4 regions of the Streptomyces sp. MI02-7b genome follow, and region 3 is predicted to be linked to each of the others. Evidence: riboswitches for the same ligand, from Rfam matches in the RefSeq annotation. Region 3 holds a riboswitch; each other region holds the start of a gene.
The links. Region 3 has a riboswitch for cyclic di-AMP ahead of PV364_RS14390 (M23 family metallopeptidase). Riboswitches for the same ligand answer to the same signal wherever they lie in the genome.
Positions count from the first base shown of each region.

Region 1: another riboswitch for cyclic di-AMP. It lies ahead of PV364_RS16150 (C40 family peptidase); the one in region 3 lies ahead of PV364_RS14390 (M23 family metallopeptidase).
Region 2: another riboswitch for cyclic di-AMP. It lies ahead of PV364_RS05720 (NlpC/P60 family protein); the one in region 3 lies ahead of PV364_RS14390 (M23 family metallopeptidase).
Region 4: another riboswitch for cyclic di-AMP. It lies ahead of PV364_RS04240 (transglycosylase family protein); the one in region 3 lies ahead of PV364_RS14390 (M23 family metallopeptidase).

Region 1 is NZ_JARAWX010000008.1:270,729-275,530, reverse strand. Features, by position in the region: gene PV364_RS16170 (ATP-binding protein) at 104-541, shown strand; gene PV364_RS16165 (LysR family transcriptional regulator) at 501-1,466, opposite strand; gene PV364_RS16160 (LysE family translocator) at 1,540-2,181, shown strand; gene PV364_RS16155 (GNAT family N-acetyltransferase) at 2,187-2,828, opposite strand; gene PV364_RS16150 (C40 family peptidase) at 2,902-3,375, opposite strand; cyclic di-AMP (ydaO/yuaA leader) riboswitch at 3,380-3,539, opposite strand; gene PV364_RS16145 (hypothetical protein) at 3,923-4,228, opposite strand; gene PV364_RS16140 (ATP-dependent Clp protease proteolytic subunit) at 4,235-4,802, opposite strand, start outside.
Region 2 is NZ_JARAWX010000003.1:223,685-228,486, reverse strand. Features, by position in the region: gene pcrA (DNA helicase PcrA) at 1-2,182, opposite strand, end outside; cyclic di-AMP (ydaO/yuaA leader) riboswitch at 2,434-2,597, shown strand; gene PV364_RS05720 (NlpC/P60 family protein) at 2,605-3,738, shown strand; gene PV364_RS05715 (hypothetical protein) at 3,764-4,117, opposite strand; gene PV364_RS05710 (NlpC/P60 family protein) at 4,458-4,802, shown strand, end outside.
Region 3 is NZ_JARAWX010000007.1:279,922-284,723, reverse strand. Features, by position in the region: gene PV364_RS14405 (PfkB family carbohydrate kinase) at 1-491, opposite strand, end outside; gene PV364_RS14400 (DUF6227 family protein) at 661-1,422, shown strand; gene PV364_RS14395 (hypothetical protein) at 1,538-1,819, shown strand; gene PV364_RS14390 (M23 family metallopeptidase) at 1,909-2,964, opposite strand; cyclic di-AMP (ydaO/yuaA leader) riboswitch at 3,240-3,379, opposite strand; gene PV364_RS14385 (hypothetical protein) at 4,159-4,329, shown strand; gene PV364_RS14380 (hypothetical protein) at 4,344-4,802, shown strand, end outside.
Region 4 is NZ_JARAWX010000002.1:445,330-450,131, reverse strand. Features, by position in the region: gene PV364_RS04250 (putative bifunctional diguanylate cyclase/phosphodiesterase) at 1-1,254, opposite strand, end outside; gene PV364_RS04245 (SAM-dependent methyltransferase) at 1,257-2,072, opposite strand; gene PV364_RS04240 (transglycosylase family protein) at 2,276-3,409, opposite strand; cyclic di-AMP (ydaO/yuaA leader) riboswitch at 3,414-3,623, opposite strand; gene PV364_RS04235 (hypothetical protein) at 3,956-4,087, shown strand; gene PV364_RS04230 (aldo/keto reductase) at 4,290-4,802, shown strand, end outside.

The DNA of each region.
Region 1 (4,802 bases), on a different contig from region 3:
GGTGCGCACCGTACGGGAAGTACGGACCACCGGCGGCCGGGCGCGCGGCCCGGACAGGCGTGCGCCGGAGTCCCGGTCACGGCGGGAAAGGGACAGCGTCGCCATGGCAGACCATCAGGAAGTATCCGTCACCCTGCCGAGCGACCCTGCCTCGGTACCCGCGGCCCGTCGTTACGTGTGCGACCTGTTGGTGGAGTGGGGGATGGCGGAGGACTCGTCGCCCGCCGACGCCGTCCGGCTCATCGTCTCCGAACTCGCCACCAATGCCGTCCTGCACACCCTCGGCCAGTCGCCGACCTTCACCCTCGACGTCCAGCTCGACCGCGACGAGCAGTTGCGGATCGGGGTCACCGACAGCCACCCGCGCTGGCCCCAGCGGCTGCCGGCCGCCGTCCAGCAGGACAACGGCCGCGGCATGGTGATCATCCGGCACCTCACCGCCGAGGCCGGCGGCCGGCTCCATGTCACCCCTACCGTCGAGGGCGGCAAGACCGTCTGGATCACCCTTCCGTGGGTGGCCGCGGCCGCCCCGGTGGAGTGAGCGCCGCGCCCGGCGTCGTCGCGGGGCGCCGGTAGGTTCCCAGCAGCAGGGCGCGCAGGGTGCGGACGCCGGGTGACGTGTCGTCACCGCGGCTCGCGAGCGCGATCGTCCGGTGGATACCGGGTGCCGCGAGCGCACGCACCCCGAGCGGCACCACCGAGGACTCCGCCATCATCCTGGGCACCAGACCCATCCCGAGCCCCGCACTGACCAGTGCGCACACCGTCACGTAGGCGGGGGTCTCGCACACCACGACCGGGCGCACGCCCGCGGCCCGCAGCGCCGCCTCCATCGCCTGCCGGTTCGGGTAGTCGGGTGCGCTGCTCACCAGCGGCTGGCCCGCGAGCTCGGCCCAGCGCATCGGGCCGGGCGCGGCGGCCAGCGCGTGCCCGGGGGACGTCACGAGGACCAGGTCCTCCACGAGGAGCGGCTCCACCGTGACGCCGGGGGGCGGTGCCGGATCCGGTCCCCCCTCGTAGACATGGGTCAGCGCGAGGTCCGCGTCCCCGGCGGCGACGGCGGCCACCCCGGCCGGCGGCTCGTACTCGGCGACGCGCAGCTCCACCTCCGGGTGTTCGCGGCGGAAGGCGGTGAGTACGGGCGGCAGCAGATGGATGCCCGCCGTCGTGAACGTGCCGATGCGCAGCCGGCCCCCGGACAGCCCGCGCAACTGCGACAGTTCCAGCCGGGCCCGGTCCATCTCGTCCAGCGCCCGTCGGGCGTGCGCGACCAGCACCTCGCCCGCCGCCGTGAGCCGCGCGCCGCGGTGTGTCCGGACCAGCAGCTCGGCGCCGGCCTCCCGTTCCAGCTTGGCCAGCTGCTGAGAGAGCGCCGGCGCGGTGTAGCCGAGGCGCGCGGCGGCCCGGGTGATCGATCCGGCCTCGGCCACCGCGACCAGCCCGGCGAGACGGGTGGAGTCGAACATTAAGCATTCCTTTGGACTGGCCCTCAAGATTGCACATACACACTAAGGGTCCCGGGGCCCCACGCTGGCAGGCATGGACGCACATCTCATCGCCTTCTGCGGGGTGGCGGCCGGCATGGTCGTGATGCCGGGCGCCGACTTCGCCGTGGTCGTGCGCAACGCGCTCGGATCCCGCCGGACCGGGGTCGCCACCGGTGTGGGGATCGCCGGCGGGCTGCTCGTGCACACCGCCCTCGCGGTCGCGGGGCTCGCCGCGGTGCTGGTGGCGGTGCCCGCGCTGTTCCGGACCGTGCAGCTGCTGGGCGGTGCCTATCTGCTCTTCCTGGGGTCGCGCGCGGTCGTGGCGGCGGTGCGCCGCGGCCGCTCCGGCGCGGCGGACGGCGCGGCCGGCGGCGACCAGGACCCCGGCCGCGGGGTCGTGCGCGGGCTGCGGCAGGGCTTCCTGACCAACGCACTCAACCCGAAGGCGCCGGTGCTCTTCCTCAGTCTGCTTCCGCAGTTCGTCCCGGCCGGGCAGCCCGCCGTTCCCCGCACCCTGCTGCTGAGCGCGATCGTGGTGGCCATGGCGCTGGTCTGGTTCCCCGGGGTGGCGCTCCTGGTCGACGGGCTCGGCACCTGGCTGCGCAGGCCCGCGGCGGCGAGCTGGGTGCGGGGGGTCAGCGGCGGCATGCTGGTGGCGCTGGGCGCGGTGCTGCTGACCGGGGTGCGGCCCTGAGGCGTTCAGTCGTGAGCGGGCACCAGCAGTGCCTCCGCGCCGATGGGTGTGAAACCCGCCGCCAGGAGCGCGCGCACGCTCGCCGCGTTGCCCGGGGCGATCTGGGCCCACAGCGTCCCGCCGTCCGGGACGAGGCGGCGTGCCTCCAGGGCCAGCCGTCGGCCGAGCCCGGCTCCGCGCGCCGCGGGCTCGACCTCGACCGCCATCTCCCACCGGCCCGCCACCCCGCGCCCGATGAGCACGGTGCCGCCCGGGACCGTCCACACGCGCACCTCGTCCCGGTGCGCCAGTGCCCGCGCCGCGCGAGGGTGCTCGCGCCCCGCGGTCTCCCGCAGGGCCAGCGGGGGGCCGGGTGGCGGACCGGGCAGGGCGGCGGCCGTCGCCAGCAGGTCGATGCCGTTCACCCGGCGCCCGAGCAGCCCGCCCAGGGCGGTCAGGAACGGCGGGTTGAGCGGCGCCGACAGGTCGCCGGGCGGCAGCAGTTCGCGGACGCGGCCGGGGTCGGCATCGGCGAAGACCACGGTGTGGGCCGTGAAGGCGAGGACGCCCGCGTCGCGTGCCGAGGGCTGCGGCAGGACCGTCACCGAGCCGTCGGGGGGCGGGAGGACACCCTCGGCGGCATCGGCGATCAGCTGCTGCAGCGTCATGGCCCCACGCTACGCGGGCCGGTACGCCGCGGGGCCTCCGGGTGGGCGCGTCCCGGGGCCCCGCGACGGGCGGTCACTTCACACGGCCGTACCAGACGCTGCGGGTCCAGATCTTCTCCAGGCGTACCCTGCCGCCCGGCTTGGGGGAGTGCCAGATCCTCCCGTGGCCCGCGTATATCCCGACGTGGTAGATGCTGCTCCCGTAGTGGAAGAACACCAGGTCCCCGCTGGTGCGGTCGGAACTGTGGATGTGCCGTGTGCTGTTGTACTGCGCGGCGGCGGTGCGAGGCAGCTTCCTGCCCACCCTCTTGAACGAGTAGAGCGTCAGGCCGGAGCAGTCGAAGCTGCGGGGGCCGGTGGCCCCGTACCGGTAGGGAGCGCCCTTCTTCGAGGCCGCGACCTTCAGTGCCTTGGCCCGGATCGTCGCGGCCTCGGCGTGCTGGGCCATGTCCGGAAGGACCGCGGGGCCGGCAACGGCAGCCGCCGTGAGGGCGGATACCGCCCCGAGCCGGGAGAGAACCGCGGACATGGCTGATGGCGCGATCATGCGCAAACCCTTCGTCGTCCGCCTGCGAAGGATGACCTGTCGGGTTCGGGCAGGCGAAGATGCCCGGCCGCTGCTGCGGCTTCACCCCAAGGGATCGGCCCGGGGGCCGGTCCCGTCGTACTCGGGTCCTCCGCTCCTGCCGTTGCGTTCGGTGTCGACCTGGCGTCCGCGACGGCGGCAGGACTCGGCGTCCGCGCGGACCGCCCCGCCGGATGACGGGGGCTTGTCGTCGAAGGGATGGTTACTCACAGAACCGGTCAGGACATAGCTCATCCGGTCGAATGTGAGTCTCTTCACGACTCACCTATTCGGGTGGACTCCGGTCTCGGGAGCCTCGCCTGACGACTCGAAACCAGTCGAACACCTGCGATGGAGCGTCAGATTCCGGATGTGTGCGGCCGGGGAGCGCAAGTCGGGACCGAGCGCGCGTCGACGCCGCGTACAACGATCGGGCGAGTCCATTCGGTGTCACTTCGTGTCGGGGCCGTGGTGGCGCATGACACGGTCGCGGAGAAGTGATCCGAACCCCCGGCGATGTGACGTCCCCTCAGCGAGGCGGCGGGGGAGGGAGGGTGACCATTCGCGTACGCCGTTCCCCGTCGAGCACGCGCAGGGCCCGCTCGATCGTCGTGGTGTGCAGTTCGCTCTCCCCCCGCAGATGCATCGTGGCCAGCGCGTCACGCAGCTCCGCCGCCCGCCCCGCCAGGGCCTGGGCAGCCCGCAGCGCTGCGTAGGTGTCCCGGACGCGGGCGGGGTTGATCCTTCCCAGCAGATCCACGACCTCCAGATACGTGTCGATGAGCTCGCCCTCGGCGCGGGTCAGGGCCGGCAGCGGCGGCAGTTCGGGCAGCACGGCCGGTCACCGCAGGGCGCGCGGGCCGGTCCCGTCGTCACCCTTGCGGCTGACGGTGAGCCGGTCCACCAGTCCGTACGCGAGCGCGGACGGGGCGTCGAGGATCATGTCGCGCTCGATGTCGGCCCGGATCCGCTCCGCGTCCCGTCCGGTGTGCCGTACCAGCAGCTCCTCCAACTGGTCACGACTGCGCAGCAGTTCCCTGGCCTGGATGTCGAGGTCGGCGGTGGTGCCCTGGACGGCCTCCGAGAAGGAGGGCTGATGGATCAGTACCCGCGAGTGGGGAGTCGCCAGCCGCTTGCCCGGGGTCCCGGCCGCCAGCAGCACGGCCGCGGCCGACGCGGCCTGGCCGACGCACACCGTCGAGACGTCGCAGTTGACGAACTGCATGGTGTCGTAGATCGCCGTCATGGCGGTGAGCGACCCGCCGGGGGAGTTGATGTAGAGCGAGATGTCCTGCTCCGGGGCGGCGCTCTCCAGGTGGATCAGCTGGGCGATGACGTCGTTGGCGGACGTGTCGTCGATGGGTGTGCCCAGCAGCACGATCCGTTCCCGGAGCAGCTTGGAGTACGGA
Region 2 (4,802 bases), on a different contig from region 3:
AGGCGGATGGTGCCGGGGAGGACCCCGTGCGCCGCCACTCGATGAGCGATTCCGGGATCTCCTCCAGGAAGCGCGAGGGCGGGTTGTACGACGGCTGGCCCCACGCGCTGCGCATGCTCGCCCGCGTCACGTACAGCCGCTGCCGCGCCCGCGTGATGCCGACGTAGGCGAGCCGGCGCTCCTCCTCCAGCTCCTTGGTCTGGCCGAGCGCGCGCATGTGCGGGAAGACCCCGTCCTCCATGCCGGTCAGGAAGACCACCGGGAACTCCAGGCCCTTGGCGGTGTGGAGGGTCATCAGCGTTATGACGCCGCCCCCCTCCTCGTCGTCCGGGATCTGGTCGGAGTCCGCGACGAGAGCGACGCGCTCCAGGAACTCGGCGAGCGTGCCGGGTTCCTCCTCGGTGCGCTCCTGCTCGAACTCCAGGGCCACCGCCGCGAGTTCCTGGAGGTTCTCGACGCGGGTCTCGTCCTGCGGGTCGGTGGATGCCTGGAGCTCGGCCAGGTAGCCCGTGCGCTCCAGCACCGCCTCCAGGACGGTGGCGGGGCCGGCGCCGGAGTCGACGACCGTGCGCAGCTCCTCCAGCAGCTCGTTGAAGCGCTTGACGGCGTTGACCGAGCGGGCGGCCATGCCGAAGGCCTCGTCGACCCGGCGCAGCGCCGCGGGGAAGGAGATCCGCTCGCGCGAGGCCAGGGCGTCGATCATCGCCTCGGCGCGCTCGCCGATGCCGCGCTTGGGGACGTTGAGGATGCGGCGCAGCGGGACGGTGTCCTCGGGGTTGGCGAGCACGCGCAGATAGGCCAGGACGTCCCGGACCTCCTTGCGCTCGTAGAAGCGGACTCCGCCGACGACCTTGTAGGGCAGGCCGACGCGGATGAAGACCTCTTCGAAGACACGGGACTGCGCGTTGGTGCGGTAGAAGACCGCGACCTCGCCGGGCCGCGCGTCGCCCGCGTCGGTGAGCCGGTCGATCTCGTCGGCGATGAACTGCGCCTCGTCGTGCTCCTGGTCGGCGACGTAGCCGGTGATGACCGGGCCCTGGCCGGCCTCCGTCCACAGGTTCTTGGGGCGGCGGGATGCGTTGCGCTCGATGACCGCGTTGGCGGCGGTCAGGATGTTCTGGGTGGAGCGGTAGTTCTGCTCCAGCAGGATCGTGCGCGCCTGGGGGTAGTCCTCCTCGAACTGGAGGATGTTGCGGATGGTGGCGCCGCGGAAGGCGTAGATGCTCTGGTCGGCGTCCCCGACCACGCACAGCTCGGCCGGCCCCTCGCCGCCCTCCTCCGCCTCCCCGGTCCCGACCAGTTCGCGCACCAGGGTGTACTGGGCGTGGTTGGTGTCCTGGTACTCGTCGACCAGGACGTGGCGGAAGCGGCGCCGGTAGTGCTCGGCGACGTCCGGGAAGACCTGGAGCAGGTTGACCGTGGTCATGATGATGTCGTCGAAGTCGAGCGCGTTGGCCTCGCGCAGCCGCGACTGGTACATCGCGTAGGCCTCGGCGAGCTTCTTCTCGAAGGGGTTCTCCGCCTGGTCGGCGAAGGTCTCCTCGTCGATGAGCTCGTTCTTGAGGTTGGAGACCTTGGCACTGAAGGACTTCGGCGGGAACTGCTTGGGGTCCAGGTCCAGGTCGCGGCAGACCAGCGCCATCAGGCGCTTGGAGTCGGCCGCGTCGTAGATGGAGAAGCTGGAGGTGAAGCCGAGCTTCTTGGACTCCCGGCGCAGGATGCGGACGCAGGCGCTGTGGAAGGTGGAGACCCACATCACATTGGCGCGCGGACCGACGAGTTGCTCGACGCGCTCCTTCATCTCGCCGGCGGCCTTGTTGGTGAAGGTGATCGCCAGGATCTGGCCGGGGTGCACCTTGCGGGCGCCCAGCAGGTGGGCGATGCGGTGGGTGAGCACCCGGGTCTTGCCGGAGCCTGCGCCCGCGACGATGAGCAGCGGGGAGCCGGTGTGCTCGACGGCTGCGCGCTGCTGCTCGTTGAGTCCCTCCAGCAGTGCGGCGGGGTCGACGGCGGGGCGCGGCGCGCCGTCCCGGTAGTACGCGTCCCGGTCCGCGGGCGCGTCGAAGCGCCCCTCGAAGAGGTCGTGCGGAACCGCCTCGGCCTCCTCCTCGGGGGGCGGCGGCGGGTGCTCCTCCCTCGGTTCGAAGCCGGCCAGGAAGCTGTCGTCAAAGAGGCTGCTCATCGCCTCCCGAGTCTAGGCGGTGGGACCGACACCGGTGCGCCGCTTCCGGGAGCCCGCGGACGCGGGAGGGGTGGTGGCGCCTGCCGGAGGGGCCGCCGCATTACCACCGGAGGGGCGGGCAACGGCCCGGATGCGTAAAGGTCACGAAATGATTGCGGACAATTCGAACACCAGCCTTCCCAGGAGCCACCCCAGTTGACTAGCGTGCCCCCTCAGGCGGTCCGCACCGAACGGCGGCGACCGAGCCGTCACGGCCGCCTCCGCTGAGTCCGGCGACCGCCGGAGCCGGGGACCCACCACTTTGGGGTGAATCGGTCCGTACGGGCGCACCGCGCGTGTGCCCGGACGACCGTAGGGCGGCCTTCCGAAGCCCGAACCCGACAGCTAACCCGGTAGGCGGTCCACGGAAGGAGCCGTCCGACTTGGCGACGCACCGCAAGCCGCGCCCCCGCATGCTCACCGTCCCCGGCCCGCGCACGGCCGTGGGGCTCACGACCGCCGCTCTGGCGACCGTCACCCTCCTCGGTGAGAGCGCCAGCGCGGCACCCGCCTCCCCCGACAAGCCCTCCATCACCGAGGTCAAGGCCAAGGTGGACGCCCTGTACCACCAGGCCGAGGCGGCCACGGAGCGCTACAACGGCGCCAAGGAGCAGACCGACAGGCAGCGGACGCAGGCCGACCGGCTGCTCGACCAGGTGGCCCGCAAGACGCAGACCCTCAACGACGCCCGCCGCACGATCGGCGAGTACGCCTCCGCCCAGTACCGCGGCGGCGGCCTGGACGGCACGACGACCTTCCTGCTCACCTCGGACCCGCAGCAGTTCCTGGACCAGGCGCACCTGATGGACCGCCTGTCCGAGCGCCAGGAGCACGCGATGGAGGCCTTCCGCACGCAGCAGGAGGCGACCACGCAGAAGCGCACGGAGGCCGTCCAGAGCCTGCAGAAGCTCACCGAGGCGCAGACGCGGCTGGCCACGGAGAAGAGGGCGGTCAAGGAGAAGCTGGCCGCCGCGCAGCGACTGCTCAACACGCTGACCGCCCAGGAGAAGGCGCGGCTGGCCGCCCTGGAGAAGAAGCGCGAGCAGGAGGCCGCCGACAAGGCCCGTGCCATCGCCGCCAAGGAGGAGGCGGCGCGGAAGGCGGCCGGGGGCACCTCGGTCGCGGGGGGCGGTTCGACCACGACCTCGACGGCGTCGGGCAGCTACGCCGCCAAGGCCGAGAAGGCGATCGACTTCGCCCGCGCCCAGATCGGCAAGCCCTACGTGTACGGGGCCACCGGCCCCAACTCCTTCGACTGCTCCGGCCTGACCCAGGGCGCCTGGGCCGCCGCGGGCGTCTCCATCCCCCGCACCACCTACGACCAGGTCGACTTCGGCACCCGCGTCACCGCGGACCAGCTGCAACCCGGCGACCTTGTCTTCTTCTACTCGGACGTGACCCACGTCGGCCTCTACATCGGCGGCGGGCAGATGATCCACGCGCCCCACACGGGCACCGTGGTGAAGATCGCCCCGATCACCGAGATGCCGATCTACGGCTACGCCCGGATGGCCTGAGTCCCCCGCCTCCCCGCTGAGGGACTCAGGTCCAGAGCACCGCGATGAAGATGTTGGCGGTGGTCAGCGCACCCACGGTGCCGAAGGCCGCCGCCGACACCTTCTCGTCGTCGCGCTTGACGTAGACCAGGCCGAGGACGACCACCAGGAAGGCCAGCTTCACGCCGATCTTGAGTGTGTTCACCGGCTGGTCGTCGGCCTGGTCGAGGCCGACCAGCAGCGCCCCGGTGACCAGCATGGTGAGCGCCCCGTGCAGCATGCCCGGCACGAAGCGCGCCTCGCCGCGGCCCACCGCCTTCATCTGGGTGAGGAAGCCGCCGAGCAGGGCGGCGATGCCGATGATGTGCAGGCCGACGACGAGGTTGATGAGTACGTCCACGGCTCAGGACCCTAGCCACGCCCGTATCAGCACTCGGCACCGAGGTGGGCCTCTTCCGGTACATCGGTCACGGCCGGACCGCGAGTGACCAGGTCACCCGTCGAACAGCGGTCATCGGGGATCAGGTAGCGGCCGAATCGGACCAGTCCCGCACACTCCACCGCCCTCCGGCGACGCACAGGTTTAGCGTCCTGCCCCAGGTGGCCGATCCCCACTGCCGGCGGGACTCGTCGTCGGCATCGGCCACCCCCGCCGAAGGTCCGGCGGCGGCGCGGCTCCCCGTCCGTCCGCCGCCGGACCGCGGGCAGCAAGTCCGGCAGCTCGGAAGGAGTGACGGCGCGTGGCGTCGCACAGAAAGCCCAAGGAGCGCACCCTCACCGGCTCCACCGCGCGCACGGCCGCCACCCTCGCCATCGCGGGAGCGGCCTCGGTGACGATGTTCGGTGAGACCGGGCACGCCGAACCCCGGCTGACCACCTCCGAGGCCAAGGCCCGCGTCGACCGGCTCTACCAGGAGGCCGAGGAGGCCACCGAGCGGTACAACGGGGCGAAGGAGAAGGCCGGCACGGTCCAGCACCGGATCGACGACCTGCAGGACGAACTCGCCCGCAGGACCGAGCGCCTCAACCGCACCCGCGACGGACTCGGGTCGATCGCCACCGCCCAGTACCGCAGCGGCGGTGTG
Region 3 (4,802 bases):
GGGCGCCAGCTGCCGGCGTCGAGCAGGGTGGGGATGCCCGCGGCGCGGGCGTGGCGGACCGCAGGAAGGGCCAGGGCCGGGTGGTGGGCGTCGATCAGGACGAGGTCGGCGGAGGCGACGAGCGCTTCGAGGTCGTCCGGCGGCGTCGGTCGGGCCGATGCAGGGGAGGCGACGGCCCGGTCGCCGGTGGACTCGGTGACCAGGATCGTGGAGACGGCCGGCGGCTCCGGGGAGTCCGCGGTGAGGTTGAGGACGGCGACGCCGAGCGCCGCCAGGTCCTCGTCGATCGCCGCGGACAGCGGATGGCCGCCGAAGGCGGTGAGCAGGACGGCCTCGCCCCCGAGGTGGGCGAAGGTCGCCGCGGCGTTGGTGGCGGGCCCGCCGGCCGCGATGAGCTGGGCCGAGGCGGCCAGCTTCTCGTTGGGGGCCGGGACGTGGTCGACCCGCGTGATGACGTCGAGTGTGCAGAGGCCTACGAAGAGCGCGCGCATGGGCGCATAGTGGCATCGGGGGGTACGCCGCGGGGGCTGTCCCGTTTACGCGCCTCCTACGGGTAGGGGTGCACCATTTTTCCCGTACCCCCGACGCGGAGTGCTCACGGGCCACTACGCTGTGTGCCCAGCAATGGTGCGCGGGGAATGCCGTAAGCAGGAGGACCGCATGGGGAACGCGCGACCAGGTGGGGCAGGTCCGGCGGACGTCGAGGTGGTGCTGGCGCGGGCGCAGAACGCGTTCGAGATCGACGACGTCGTGCTGGGGCGGCTGGAGACCGCGCTGATGGGCTGCACGGAGCTGGCGTCCTTCCGCCAGCGCAAGGGGCCGCCGCGGCGGTTGAGCCGGCGCACGCTGCGCCACACGTTCCTGCTCGCGGACGGCGGCACCCAGGTGCTGTGGGAGATCGAGCACAACACCGGCCCCGGCGAGGACCAGCTGTACGAGGTGTACGCGGACCCCGACGTGCTCGTCGCCGCGCAGCATGTGATCGACCTGCGTTTCGGTGAGCCCGCGCCGCAGGAGCTGGAGGCCGAGGCCGCGGAGTGGCTGGCCCGGCTGCCGCGGGTCGGGGCGGAGCCGCTGCCCGGCCCGAGGCAGTACATGCGGGAGGACTCCGCGGAGCACGCCTGGCGGGTGCTGCGCCGTGCCGAGAACAGGGACGCGCCCGGCGACGACCTGCGCGCCCGGCTGGGTTCGGCGGTCGGTCACGACATCGCGTACGTCACCGGCCGGCACACCCGTATCGGGACCGGCCGCGTGGTGGGCTGGACGCTGTACGAGCACGCGTTCCTCCTCGCGAGCGGCGAGGAGCTCAGCCTGTGGGAGGTCGAGCACACCATGACGCCCGACGGGCGCCCGGTGTGCGAGGTCTACGCGGACGAGACGGTGGCCTGCGACGCGGCGGACGTACGCATGGAGGCGCTGTAGCGGCTTTCCCGGCCTCGCCCATGGTGCCGCGCGTCCCCGGGACGCGCGGCGGCCTCCCGTTGCGGGCGCTCCGCAGCCGGGGGAAATTGGGCGTAGAGGGAAACGGGAGGTTCCCATGACGGTCCTGGCGGAGGTCGAGTTCCCGGGCGTGACGGCCCTGCAGTACGAGGAGGCCAATCACCGCGCCGGATTCGGCCCCGGCCATCCCCCCGCCGGGTTGCTGGCCCACGCCGCAGTGATCACCAACGACGGTCTGCGGATCGTGAACGTGTGGAACTCGGCGGAGGCGCTGGAGGCCTACCTGGTGATCATGATGCCCGCCGCCAAGGAGTCCGGGTTCCCGGAGCCGAGCGGGCCACCGCGGATCTCGGAGCTCTACAACTTCCTCGTCCCGTAGGTCATCGGCCCGGAAACGACGGACCGGCGGCCTGGTGTCGGGGGTGTCACCAGGCCGCCGGGGTCCGTGCGTAGGGCGTCAGCTCGGGATCAGGGGTTCATGCCCATGCTGCGCAGCCACGGCATCGGGTCGATCGGGTCGCCGCCGCCGGGGCGGACCTCGATGTGCAGGTGCGGGCCGGTGACGTTGCCGGTCGCTCCGACGCGGCCGATGGTGTCGCCGGTGGAGACCTTGCCCGAGGTGACGAGCATCGAGGAGAGGTGGCAATACCAGAGCTCGGTGCCGTCGTCGAGGGTCAGGATGATGCGGTAGCCGTACGAACCCGCCCAGCCGGCCGAGGTGATGGTGCCGCTGTGGATGGCCTTGGCCGGGGTGCCGGTCGGGGCGGCGAAGTCCTGGCCGGTGTGGGTGTTGGCCCACAGGGAGCTGGACTGCCCGAAGCTCGCGGTGAGGGTGTACGAGGTCAGCGGCAGGGTGTAGCTCTTGGCGAGCTCGGCCAGCCGGAGCGCCTCGGCCTTCTTCGCGGCCTCCTGGGCCGCCTTCTTCTTGGCCGCGGCCTCCTCGCGCACCTGCTGCGCGGCGGCGGCCTTGGCCGCCTTGGCGGCGGCCTGCTGCTGCGCGGCGGACCGCGCGGCCGCGTCGGCGGCGTTCCGCTGCTGCTGGGCCTGATCGAGGATCCGGCTGCGCAGCGCCTCGCCGGCGCCCGGGGTCAGGGCCTGGGCAACGGGCTTGGCGGTGGGCTGGCTGTCGAGCAGCGAGCCGAGCCCGGGCACCTTGTTCACCTCGGGCAGGTTGGGCAGGGAGACCGGGAGCGGGTTCTTGCCCTCGGCGGTCGCGACACCGCCGACGCCGAGCACGGCCACGGCCGCGACGCCGAAGACCGCCGAACCGCGGGACAGGGAGCGCTGCTTGGCGACCCGGTGCCGGCCACGGACGGGGGCGGTGGACTCCTCGGTGGGGTTCCACGGCTCGGCGGCCGGTTCCGGCTCGCCGAAGGGGGAGAAGGTCTGCGTGGTCTGCGCGGTGTACGCGTCGCGGGTGTACGCGTCGCGGGTGTCCGCCTCGTGGGCGGGGCCGGTCTCCGGCGCGTCGTACGCCCCGTCGACGAAGGCGGCGGCCTCGACCGCGCTGCGCGGCTCGGGCACGGGGGCGACCGGCTGGACGGGCGCGACCGGTTCGGCGACGGGGGCGGGGGCCGCGGCGAGTGCTTCCTCGACCCAGCCGGCGGCGAAGTTCCACTCCGCGGTGTCCCAGCCGTCTATCGCGTTCTTCGTCGGCGGAGTCTGCTCGGCGGCCGGGGGAGTCCAGCCGGCGGCCATGTTCCACTCGGCGGTGTCCCACTCGGGGTTGGTGTACCCGGTCCCTTGTCGCTGTTGTCCGGGTATCAGGGCAGGCTCGTTCGACGCCACGCGGGCGCACTCCTTTCCTTCCTTCTCGCCTACCGGGTTAGCTGACGGGTTCGGAGCAGGAAGGTCTCCTACGAGGACCGTGAAAGGCCCCCGATTCACCCCAGGAAGTGGTTCCCCGGTTCCCGCGGACGGGATTCGGCAAGCGCACGGCGCCGCCCTGGCGGGCGACGGGTGACCGCGCTGCGTTATCGAACGTTAATAGAGGCGGCACCCAATTCCAAGCCGCTTCGGCGAGTTCACAGCGGGAATCTATGCGGATGGAACGGGCATTTCTCCACATTCCACTGTGACTGCCGTGACCTACGGGAGATGTGAGTGTGCATCAGTCGTTATGCGGAAGGGAGTGCTCTGCTCACGAGGAGTGAGGGTCGCCCCGGACCCCGAGCGCCCAACACCCCCTCCCGGCGGGCGCCGAGACCCCGCGCCAGGTCCTCCGCGGTGCCGTCCGCCACGAGTCTGCGGTGCACTTCACGCCACTGGGCGCGGCCGAAAGCGGGTCGGCGGACGGCGGCCGCGGGGGCCGTGGCGGAGCGCGGTGCGCGCGACGGCGGGACACGGCGGACGGCGACAGCACGGAGGGCTTCGGCACCGCGGCCCCTCACGCACCCCCCGCACCACTCGACGGCGGGGTGAGGATCGTCACCCTTGACACCCGCGGCTGCCGCGTGCTGGCTTCGGGGCAGGTGCCAAAACCCAAGCGAAGCAGGGCAAGTCGGTCGCCCGGCGGGCCGCATGCTGATGCGCCGTCAACCGCAGGGCCTTCGAGGGGCCGTTGTCACGGTCGCCGGCCACCGTCCCGCAGGGCGGCCCGGGGCGTACGGCCGGAACCGGCCGGGAGCGGCGGGGAGCCCCCATGCCCCCTGTGCGACGGCCGCGAGGGTGCGTCATCATGCCCGAGTACGGCGGATTCGCCCGATCTTGGAGGCTGGCATGAAGCTGGGTAAGGCACTGGCCAAGGGCTACGCGGAGGAGACCGGCGAGGAGCCGGCCGGGGTCGCGAAGGAGATCGACGTCGCGACGGCCGTGACGGCCCGGACGGCCTCCGGCGCGGACGAGGCGGCCATGGGGGAGCCCGAGAGCGCCGAGGCCGCGGTCCGGTGAGGTACGGGCGCCGCTTGCCGGAGGAGCGGCCGGCGGTGCCGCCGACCGGCTGGAAGCTGGCGTTCCCGATGCTCTCCGCGGACGGCACACGCGTCGGCTTCCGGGGCGTGTCCCTCGGCGGGCGCATCGTGTACGGCGTCCTGGACGACGCCCGGTGCGGCTACGGCAGGCGGCACGCCAGCCCCGCCAAGGGCTGTGACTGCGGCTTCTACTGCCTGCACACGGCGGCCGAGGCGCAGGCGCTGACCTGCGCCACGGACTGCGGTGACGCGGTGATCCTGCAGGTCGGGGTGCTGGGTGCGTACACCCGGTACGAACGCGGCATGCGCTACGCCCGGCAGCGGGTGCGCACCGTCCGTATGGCGGCCTGCCGCTGCGGCCGCCCGGCACGGGTCTTCGTGCGCGACGGGACGGGCCTGCCGGGCTGGCGCGGGCTCCAGGCCAACTGCCACGTCTGCGCGGCGGGCCTGAGG
Region 4 (4,802 bases), on a different contig from region 3:
GCTGCCGGCCTGGCCCTCGACGATGCCGATGCTGCACCGCACGGACAGTTCGCGGTCGTCGACGCGGATGGGGTCGGCGAGCGCGGCGAGCACGAGGTCGGCGAGGCCGGTGACGTCCGCGCGGCTCGCCGGGTTGACCACGAGCGCGGCGAACTCGTCGCCGCCGATCCGGGCGACGAGCTGGTCGGACGAGGTGACGCAGGCCTTCAGCCGCTCGGCCACGGCCACCAGCAGCCGGTCGCCGACCGCGTGGCCGAGGCTGTCGTTGACGTCCTTGAACCCGTCGAGGTCGAGGTAGCAGACCCCGACGCGCGAGCCGTCCGGGCCTCCGAGCACCTGCTCCAGGCGCTCGAAGAACAGGTTCCGGTTGGCCAGCCCGGTGAGCGCGTCGTGTGTCGCCTCGTACCGCAGGCGCTCGTTGAGCAGGCGTTCCTCGGTGATGTCCTCGGTGAGCGCGAGCATGTACTGCGGGACGCCGGCGTGGTCGCGGAGCAGGGAGACCGTCAGATTGGTCCACAGGGCGGTGCCGTCGGGGCGGTAGTACGCCTTCTCCACGCTGTAGCGGTCGCGTTCGCCCCGGTTGAGCTGGCGCTGCATCTCCCAGACCTCGGGGGCGTCCTCCGGGTGCACCCAGTCGTAGACGTTCCTGCTGAGGATGCGGCGTTCCATGCCGCCGAACATGGCGGTGAGGGCGTCGTTGACGTCGAGGATGCGGCCTTCCATGTCGGCGATGCCGATGCCTATGGAGGCGCCCTGGAAGACGGCGCGGAACCGCACCTCGCTCTCGTGGAGGGCCTGTTCGACGGCGATGCGGGCGGCCAGCGCGGCCCGGGACAGCGCCTCCTGCTCGGTCCTGGTCCGCTCCTGCAGGGCGCGCGCGTAGCCGGAGGCCATCCAGTGCTGCAGCCGGGCGGAGCGGGTGCGGCCCTCGTCGGCCGGCAGCGACGGGTCCAGCGGCGAGTACAGCAGCAGGTAGGCGTCCACGACGCCGAGGATGCGGGGCAGCGACTCGGGGTCCGTGCAGTGCGCGGCCACCAGCGCCGCGCCGATCTCCGCACCGGCGCGCGGGTCGAAGGGCTGGGCGTGCAGGGCCGCCTCCAGCCGCGCGGCGAGCGGGAGCAGGTACTCCTCGAACTCGCCGCGGGTCATGGAGGTGGCGGTGGCCGGATAGATCGCCCGGCTCCAGATGATCGCGAAGCGCCGCAGGCTGTCGGCGGACTCCGGGTCCGGTTCCGGGTCGGGTTCCGTGGCCACGGTCACGCCTTGCGGCCGACGCCCGCGAACCCGCTGAAGACGACCGGGTCGGGCTCGTCGTCGTCCGCGCCGTCCGGCCGCCACAGCGGTGCCGGGACCAGACCGGGTTCGACGAGGTCGAAGCCGTCGAAGAACGTCTCCACCTCGTCCCGTGACCGCATGATCAAGGGTGAACTGGCGCTGCGGTAGACGTTCTGCACCCCCTCGCCCTCCTCGGGCCGGCGCGGGCCGCCCTCCATGGAGGCGTGGGTGAGGACCAGCAGGCTGCCCGGAGCGAGGGCGTCGCGCAGTTCGGCGACGGCCTTGGCCGGATCGTCGGCGTCCTCGAGGAAGTGCAGGACGGCCACCAGCAGCAGCGCCACCGGACGGTCCAGGTCCAGCATCCGGCCGGCCTCCTCGCTGTCCAGGATGTCGCGCGGGGACCGCAGGTCGGCGGCGACGACCACGGCGTCCTCTTTGCCGTCCAGCACGGCGCGGCTGTGCGCGACCGCGACCGGATCGTTGTCGACGTAGAGCACGCGGGCGCCGGGGCTCGCGGCCTGGGCGACCTCGTGGACGTTGCCGAAGGTGGGGATGCCGGAGCCGATGTCGAGGAACTGGGTGACGCCCTCGTTCACCGCGAAGCGCACGGCCCTGCGCATGAAGGCGCGATTGGCCTGCATGATCTTGGGCAGGCCCGGGAAGGCCTCGATCGCCCGTCGCCCCGCCTCCCGGTCGACCTCGAAGTTGTGCGAGCCGCCCAGGTAGTAGTCGTAGATGCGGGACACGCTCGGCACGGACAGGTCGATTCCGTGGGGGGCCCAGGCAGGACGCTCCATCAACGACTCCAGCTCGTCGGGATCAGGACAGCGGGCCGTGCGGACGGCCGCGTGGCTCAGAGGCTACTGATCGTTCGTTCGAGAGGAAACCAGAAATGGAAATATTCGATCCGTTTCGGTCACTCGCCAACGGCAAGTGCCCTGCCCCCGGAATGCGGGGAACAGGGCACATGCTACCGCCGGATGACGGGTGATCAGTGGGCTCAGATGCTGACGCCGTGCGCGCGCAGGTAGGCCAGCGGGTCGATGTCGGAACCGAACGACGCGGTGGTGCGCACCTCGAAGTGCAGGTGCGGGCCGGTGACGTTGCCAGTGGCGCCCGACAGGCCCAGCTGCTGGCCCTCGGAGACGGTCTGGCCGGCCGAGACCGACAGCGAGGACATGTGGGCGTACTGCGAGTACTTGCCGTCGGCGTGCTTGATGACGACCTGGTTGCCGTAGGAGCCGCCCCAGCCCGCGGAGACCACGGTGCCGGACGCGATCGCCTTCACCTTGGTACCGGTGGAGGCGATGAAGTCGACACCGGTGTGGTAGCCCTTCGACCACATGGAACCCGCCTGGTGGTACGGGGTGCCCAGGGTGACGTGGTCCAGCGGGGCCGTGTAGCCGGAGGCGGACGAGGAGGAGGGCTTGGCCGGGGCGGGCGTGCTCGCGGCGGGCTTGTCCGGGAGCGCGACCGTGGCCTTGCCGCTCAGCGCCAGGACCTGTCCGGGGCGGATCAGGTTGGGGTCGGCGCCGATGACGGACCGGTTGGCCGCGTAGAGCTCGTGCCAGCCGCCGGTCACGTCCTGGGCGTCGGCGATCCTGGAGAGGGTGTCGCCGACGACGACCTTGTAGGTGTCGCCGGTGGCGGGCTTGGAGGCCTGCGTGTCCTTCGCCGGGGTGGCGGGGGTGGCGGGCTTGGGGGTGGTGGTACCGGTACCGGCGACGCTCTCCGGGGTGGCCGACGTGTCGGCCATCGCCTTGGTCAGACCGGCCCTGGGGCCGCACACCGGCCAGGCCTGCGGGCCCTGGACGGCCAGCACCTTCTCGGCGACGGCGATCTGCTCGGACTTGGTGGCGAGGTCCGCACGCGCGGCGTACTTGGTCCCGCCGAAACCGGCCCAGGTGCTCTGGGTGAACTGCAGCCCGCCGTAGAAACCGTTACCGGTGTTGATGGCCCAGTTGTTGGTGCTCTCGCAGCTGGCGACCTTGTCCCAGACGCTCACCGGTGCGGCATGGGCGCCGGTGGCGCCGACGACCGGGAGGGCGATCGCGGCACTCGTGGTGCCGGCGAATGCGCCGAGACGGACGAATCGATTGGTCCGCTGACGACGGTGCTTTCCCTTTGCGGGCATGGGGAATTCCTCTCCGACGCCTACGAGGTGAGCTGTCGGGTTCGGGCTGGAGATGCCCGGCCGCTTCGAGGCATGCCGACTAAAGGCACGTCGCTGCGACTTCACCCCAAGCCGTCCCGTGACACGGAACGGCACTTACCTGGGTCCCCCGCTCCTGCCGTGCGGTCTTGTCATCCGGCTTACGAGTGGCGGCAGGATTAGGCGTTCCACTCGGAAGAATTCCCGCCGGCATCCGGCCTGCGGGACTTGGAAGCTAGACGACGCAATCGCGCCCCGGCAAGGTCCCGAATCACAGCAATCCCGGACCGGCAAGTCGATCAATGAATTCCGTGACGTTACGTGAGAAGTGTCCGCTCTGCGTAGGCGAAATAATGACCCCGGGCGAACGGCATTGCACAGGCGGTGAATACGGGGAAGATAAATCGACGCTCGGTGGTTCAAACCTGCCGGAGCGTGTTCGCCGCGTGACACCCATCACGTGCCTATTGCCTACGCATGCACTGTGGATACATATGTCCGCTTACGACCTTCGATGCCGGATAAGGCATGACATGGGCGTTCCAACCCGCCTTCCAGGAAGGCGTCGTGGCGCCCGCACACGTCGTCGTGTCCAGCAGGACAACCGACGACCGGCCCGCGTCGATTCCCGACGGCGTCGCCGCCCTCCGGGACCGGTGACCGCGGCTCTCGCTCCGCGCTCGGCCGCACCGCGAAGGCACGGGCCGACCCCGCGTCCGGCGGCACCTCCCGGGCGGTCCGACCTGCCCCGCGGGCAGGGGCAGGGGACGGTCCGGAACCCGGGTGACACGGCCAAGCCCCAGGGGTAGCCTCCCAATCCCGAACATTTTCTTACATCGACACCTCGACCGGGAGCCCCCGCGTGCCCTACCTCGCCGCCGAAGACCGCTACGCCTCGATGCAGTACCGCCGCACCGGCCGCAGCGGGGTCCTGCTCCCCGCCGTCTCCCTGGGCCTGTGGCACAACTTCGGCGACACCTCGCCGCTGGAGACCCAGCGCGCCGTGCTGCGCCGTGCCGTCGACCGCGGGGTCGTCCACCTCGACCTCGCCAACAACTACGGGCCGCCCGCCGGCTCGGCCGAGGCCAACTTCGGCACCCTCTTCGCCCAGGACCTGCGCCCGTACCGCGACGAGCTGTTCATCGCCAGCAAGGCGGGCTACGACATGTGGCCCGGTCCGTACGGCGAGTGGGGCAGCCGCAAGTACATGCTGGCCTCGCTCGACCAGTCCCTCGGCCGCATGGGCCTGGACTACGTCGACGTCTTCTACTCCCACCGCTTCGACCCCGACACGCCCCTGGAGGAGACCATGGGCGCCCTGGACACCGCGGTCCGCCAGGGCAAGGCGCTGTACGCCGGCATCTCCAACTACCCC